Regions from separate parts of the Oceanobacillus sp. FSL K6-0251 genome, predicted to be linked through region 1. Evidence: predicted binding sites of a transcription regulator. Region 1 holds the regulator's gene; each other region holds the start of a gene.

Region 1 (2,209 bases):
TAGTTTACGCTGATATTCTTCCACTATACCGACGATGTTCAACACCATCGAATCCGCTTCATTCAGCTCAAGTTCTCCTTCATGGGTAACCGTGTAAATGGGGATATTAATTTTCCGGAGCTGATGAAATAAAGCAATTTTTGTATTTCCTCTTCCAAGCCTTGTTTCATCTTGAATACAAAGACAATCAGCTTCTTGATGAGAAAAATAATCAAGAAGCTTAAATATGCCATCTCTATCAATGTCATAGCCGCTGGCCTTCTCCTGAATACAATCCACAACCGTAAAATTTAATTTATCGGCCAGCGCAGATAACTCTTCATATTGTCTTTGAAGTGATGTTTCTTGTGTTTCTTTTTCTGTACTTACCCGACAATAAATAATCGTTCTCAATGTTTTATCCTCCAATAATAAACCGCTCTTTTTCAACTTTTCGGTGACAATTCTTTACAGAATCTGTCTTACCAGCATATTTGCTCTCTACAAAATAAGCAAGGAAATCAGTCGTCTGGTCAATCACTTAAATTGTAACCATCATCGTATATAAAAATATTAACGCAATAATAAAAGCTACAATATAAAAAGCATCAGACTTCATCAGTTTTTCAAACATATTAAAACTCCCCTTCGATATTTTATCTGGTTCCGGAACAGTTGTTCTTACTATAGTATATTCAGAACAACTGTTCCTGTCAATACTTTTTTAGAACATTTGTTTGTAAATTGATTCATTCAATGCTATACTATGAATAACAAATACCTATGCTAGAGGGGAGTAAGTCATGACAAAACTATCAAAAAGACAGCAGATGATTTTTGACTTTATTAAAGATCAAGTAGAGCAGAAGGGCTATCCGCCTTCCGTACGTGAAATTGCAGTAGCTGTCGGGTTAGCTTCAAGCTCTACTGTTCACGGTCATTTAGAAAGATTAGAAAACAAAGGATATATTCGGAGAGACCCGACCAAACCTCGTGCCATCGAGATCATATATAATAATGAGAATGATGCGCCTAAGGATAAGGCCATTTATGTACCTGTAATAGGGAAGGTAACAGCCGGAATCCCGATTACTGCGATTGAAAATGTGGAAGAGTTTATTCCCGTTCCCAGCTCTTCTGCCGGACCGGAGGATAATCTGTTTGTACTTGTCATTGATGGAGACAGTATGATTGAAGCAGGCATCCTCGACAAAGATATGGTTATCGTAAAACAGCAAAGCTCTGCGGATAATGGAGATATCGTTGTAGCAATGACGGATGAAAATGAAGCGACTGTCAAACGTTTTTTTAAAGAAAAGACCCGTTTCCGCCTCCAGCCCGAAAATGCAACGATGGAACCTCTCTATTACGAAAACGTATCTATTCTCGGCAAGGTAATCGGCTTATACCGTCATATCCACTAAAAGGAATGTGCTTTAGAGCAGGAGCATGCGGGCAGTATAAGCTGCACATAGCAGAAACGTTAGAACATCCTCTATAGGTGATTTTATCGGCCAGTCAAAAAAGGTTAACGGGCACATTTGTCAGATGTGCCTGTTAACCTTTTTTCTAGTATAAAATTAATCCATTCATAATATGCTTAATATAAAGTACAAGTATAAGGAGTGTATAAAATTGACTGAAACGTTAAAAAAGAAACGCTGGCTTTATCTTCCAATCACCATTATCAGCTTTATTCTGGGAATTATCTATTTAACAAAGGTTGCAGATTATTTAACACTGCCATTTTTATCAGCTCTTCTCATCATTGTCACTTTTTTAGAAGTTTACCCGGACAAGAACTATTTTTCCAAAAAGAATTTGATAAAAATCATTTCTGCTCTTGTGATTATTGCTCTTGCACTTTGGTACCAGGTTGCTGTTTTTATTCTTGGATAAGTGAATAAAGCATATACACAGCCTTTCATTTTATAAAAAGAAAACCGTTCTAATCAAAAAATAAGTAATGTCCCAACTTTTTAGAATATTTATTAAAAACACAAATTTTGCAATTTACTTATAACAAATAAAATTGTACAACTCTTTTCTTCATAAATGGCTGTACTGCTTCCTGTTTATTGGATGCATCGGCAGGTTTTATATAATTTCCTTCTGTGACAATACGGGTTGCTAGTTATTTAAAGCTTTTTGTCAATACTTGCAGGCCATATTACGATACCTTATGCTCCAATCGTAATCGGTCAGCTACCATCGCAATAAATTCAGAATT
Region 2 (2,209 bases), 2.8 Mb from region 1:
AAAATATCCAACTGAAACAAAGTTTTTTTATTTACTGCTAGTTACCTTTTCTTTAATCAGTCATTCTTCACTCTTGATAAACACTTTATTTTCATTGGATATAAAACATAGATTTATTGGATTTTTCATTGTAGTTGAGGCGACTACATTTTACAGGGTTTATTCTAATTGTAGAGTAAGATAAATTCTACCATAAATGTAAGGTACTTGAATAGTATGTTTTTAAATATTACATTATATTCCATATTACATAAATATGTTTAAAATCTTTACCCAGTTTTTTATTGAGTAAAACACAAGCTTCATTTATCCAATAAAAAACTACCTCCCTATGAACGAGGAGATAGAACCCGAATTACGTATTATAACAGGATAAAATATATTGTGGTTGAGAGATTTTTCTTTGAGGGGATAGCTATGTGGCGCTTAATGATAGTTATATCATTCCAGCTCTTCGAGGTATCGTTTTGATCTAGGGTGTATAAAATCTCTTCCTTTTTATTTTCGTTTATAAAAGCTCTTTGCATTTATTTAATGCATCATTCAACTCCTTATCAAATAACATTTTCACATCAATTTCTAATGCATCTGCTATTCTTTCCAGGGTATCTACATCTATCTTTGTTTTTCCCTTGGAAATATTGGTGTACCAGGCAGGAGTTTTAGAGCATTTTTTTGCAATTTGTGTCTTCGTTATCTGCTTTTGCTGTCTGATAAATTCGATTTTCTCATGTATTTCCACTAAATCACCCCATCCATCTTTTGGTTTTTATACTTTAAATTATAATTAAGCGCTTTGCATAAGTCAATATACGAAAACAATAAAATTTGCATTTCGCTTAAAAATATTATTGTTTTTATTAAAAATGGTATTATCTCTATATTGAGGTGGATACTATGAAAATTCTTTCCCAAAGATTAAGAGAAGCACGAGAAAAAGCTGGATTAAAACAAATTGAAGCTTCGAAACTTTTAGGTATTTCAAATGGTACTTTATCTGGTTATGAAAGAGAATATCGTGATCCGGACACAGACACGTTACATAAAATGGCTAATTTATATGGTGTTTCCGTAGATTGGCTTTTAGGTAAATCTATGTCTCCCTCAACAAAGGATACTTCCCGGCCGGAGCCGATGTCGGAGCAAGATACATTGATGTTCCGTAATTGGAAACGAATGACAGAAGATGAGAAAGAAGAAGCTTTAAATGTGATACAATATATTTTATACAGAAAGAAAACAAATAATGGTAACGCCAATCAAAATGACTAATGCTGATTTATACTTCCATAAGCAATATAAAAACAGGTGTACTTGCTGCACCTTATTTTTAGCACTTCAAACCGAACGTATATTCTTATTGAAGGTGGGAAATCAAATGTACTATTCAGATGTAGAAAAATTTGTCGAAGTATTATACAAGCAGCTGAATATCCAGACTCCGGCAGAGCTCTCCATTTCTGCTATTGCACAAGCTTTAAATATTGAAATTATTTATGCAGCATCTGTCAGTATGCGGATAGATAATTATATCGTACTTCCAAATACTTCCCAGCAAAATATATGGCAATGTTTTGGGCATGAATTATGCCATTATTTTTTCCATGAAGGAGATCAGCGTTTTATGCATTCCCTTTTTGTCGACCTGCAAGAAAATCAAGCCAACCATTTTGCATATCATTTTTGTATCCCGACATTTATGCTGGACCAGCTTCATATCGAAAATGTTTATGATATTCTGCAGCATTTTCCGGTGGAATTTTCCTTTGCGCTGCACAGGCTGGAGATGTACCATAATAACCATTTTTCTCTGTATGAAAAAACCCCTTCCTATCTCACAGGGTAAAAATTAGACCTTGTTTCCTTTCCAACAGGCAAGAAACAAGGTCTGCGAACTTAAAATACATGTACAAAAAGGACAGTGAAAAAGAATTTTTAAATATCCTCTTAAAAGATATTGAGTACGATTATTCCACTGATAATCATAATAACAGCGATAACCCTTCTTTGATCAATTAAATACTTCGGAAGGTTAAACAGCCCAAAATGATCAATTAACAGTCCCATGATAATCTGCCCTAAAATAGCAGCCATCATCGTTAATGTAACACCCAGATAAGGCATTAAACTGATATTTGATGCGATATATGCTGCGCCGAGTGCACCACCGGCAAAATGCCAGGGCTTTAATTTAAAATCTCCAGAAATA
Region 3 (2,209 bases), 860 kb from region 1:
TTCCTTCAACCGGTCTTCTAATTCTTTTTCAATATTTTTAATCGCAATTTTCATTTTCTCTTCACGGGTCACAAAGTGAGAAGCCGGGAAAATAGCTACATGCTCTCTGTCGCCGATGATTTCTCCCGTCAGCGCATCGACTTCACGGATCCGGTCGATCTCATCTCCGAAAAATTCTACCCGGATACAATGCTCCTCATGAGATGCCGGGATAATTTCCACGGAATCCCCGCGCACACGAAACGTCCCGCGCTGAAAATTAATATCATTTCTTGCATATTGAATATCTACTAATTCCCGCAGAAGCTGATCTCTTTCTTTTTCCATGCCAAGTCTAAGGGACAGCACCTGGCTTCTGTATTCTTCCGGGTTACCTAAACCGTAAATACACGACACACTCGCTACGATCAATACATCGCTTCGTTCAAAAAGCGCCGATGTCGCAGAGTGGCGCAATTTATCTATTTCATCATTGATGCTGGCGTCTTTTTCAATAAACGTATCGGTAGAAGGCACATACGCTTCCGGCTGATAGTAATCATAATAGCTCACAAAATACTCTACCGCATTGTTTGGAAAGAACTCTTTAAACTCACTGTAAAGCTGTCCTGCCAGTGTTTTATTATGTGCAATAACAAGCGTCGGCCGGTTGATTTCTTTCACCACATTGGACATCGTAAATGTTTTCCCCGTTCCAGTAGCACCGAGTAACGTCTGATGATGCTGGCCGGCAAGTACCTTATCTACAATTTCCTGAATAGCTGCCGGCTGATCACCCGCAGGCTCATAAGCAGAAACTAACTCAAATTGCTCATTCATCCTATTTCCTCCGTTCCATACCATAGCTATTTTCTATTATATCCTTTTCTCAAAAAACGAACAAGTATTCGTTCTTGTTTTTAAGAAATTATATATTTTTTTATATTATTATTGAAATAACCTCTATTTTCATTATAGCCTTTCTGTCAATCTTTCAATCCTCGTTTTATTGTTATAATCAAATAAGAATGCTTGGATGCAGCAGTAAACCACTGTTCCAAGCATTCTTATGTTAAGAGGCGTTTGTATTCTTTTCTCTTCTAGCTTTAAAAGGCTCTTCAGCAAATTGAAAGCCTAAGGAATGGTGCTCTCCTTCATACAGAGATCCTTGTACAAAACGAACCTCTTCCTCATGGTTCAAAACTTCCATTTTAATATAAGCTCCGCTTCCCTGCAGTGCTTCATAAAAAGCTTGGCTTGTCCGTACGTTTTTCCCGCCGACTCTGTAAATGACCTCGCCAGTCTCTATTTCCAGCCTGTCTGCCGGACTGCCAGGCAGCACGCCAACCACTCTCAGGCCTTTGGCATGCGGCTGATAGTACGGACGGCGCAAACGGTCTCCTTCGCGATAGCGATAATTCAAATACTCTTTTCCGATAATCGCCAAAATTATCGCAGCCAGGGAAAGGTACGGGATAAATACTCCGCCGACAGCAATAAGTAAAATACCGATTGCTAAAAAGGTATTTGCTTTTGCCAGCTTGTAAATCGCATCCTGATGAAAATGTCCTTTTGCTTTATAGTTAAACCCAATCAAAAATGGAATCAGTGCTAAGCCTAAGCTGGATTCTCCAATGGATAAATACGGCCACCAGGGAGCAAAGGAAGTAATTAATCCTTCAGGCACAAGCATCAGCAGAGGAACAACCGTTAATCGTTTGATTTGCTGTTCGCCTACCCAGACACCGCGGTCACTCAGCGTAATTCTTGGAAACGTATCTTGCTTTTCAATACGTTTAATGAACAGGGATTCTACAAAAAGAAGCAATCCCGCTAATACAGCTAACGCCGGAAGACTGCTTTCGTAAAGCAAGGAATAATCAATGACATCTTGCATGTCAATAAGATACGGTGCAAAAAACAAAATAAGAAAAGTCAGCCCAAGTGTATAGCTGGGAGACAATAATGTAAAATGCGTACTGATGCTTAATACAACAAAGCTTAACGCTAAAACGAGAAGTGTTTCATAAGAGAATACCATGCCTGTGCCAATAATGACGGCAGAAATCAGTATTCCGCTGATTAAGGAGACAAGCCAGGTCCGATGCCACTCCATAAACTTCGGATATATTTTTATCCCAAAATCGTACCGCTCCCGTTTGATTCGAAAATAACTTGCCATCGTCAATATAAATAAAAACCAGTATAATGCCGGATTCAGAAAAAATTT

The links. Region 1 encodes LexA, which represses DNA repair genes until DNA is damaged. Its sites were predicted from a motif close to CGAACATATGTTCG; they were not measured.
Region 2: the regulator LexA is predicted to act here: its motif matches at 1,345-1,358, upstream of MKY45_RS00100 (ImmA/IrrE family metallo-endopeptidase).
Region 3: the regulator LexA is predicted to act here: its motif matches at 877-890, upstream of uvrB (excinuclease ABC subunit UvrB).

Annotation. Positions count from the first base shown of each region.
Region 1 covers NZ_JBBORS010000001.1:2,811,760-2,813,968, forward strand. Annotated here, with positions in the region: gene MKY45_RS14075 (YneB family resolvase-like protein) at 1-393, opposite strand, end outside; gene lexA (transcriptional repressor LexA) at 783-1,403, shown strand; gene MKY45_RS14085 (hypothetical protein) at 1,615-1,878, shown strand; gene spo0A (sporulation transcription factor Spo0A) at 2,150-2,209, opposite strand, start outside.
Region 2 covers NZ_JBBORS010000001.1:23,251-25,459, reverse strand. Annotated here, with positions in the region: gene MKY45_RS00110 (helix-turn-helix domain-containing protein) at 509-742, opposite strand; gene MKY45_RS00105 (helix-turn-helix domain-containing protein) at 898-1,272, shown strand; gene MKY45_RS00100 (ImmA/IrrE family metallo-endopeptidase) at 1,379-1,846, shown strand; gene MKY45_RS00095 (DMT family transporter) at 1,948-2,209, opposite strand, start outside.
Region 3 covers NZ_JBBORS010000001.1:3,667,331-3,669,539, forward strand. Annotated here, with positions in the region: gene uvrB (excinuclease ABC subunit UvrB) at 1-819, opposite strand, end outside; gene MKY45_RS18315 (PDZ domain-containing protein) at 1,052-2,209, opposite strand, start outside.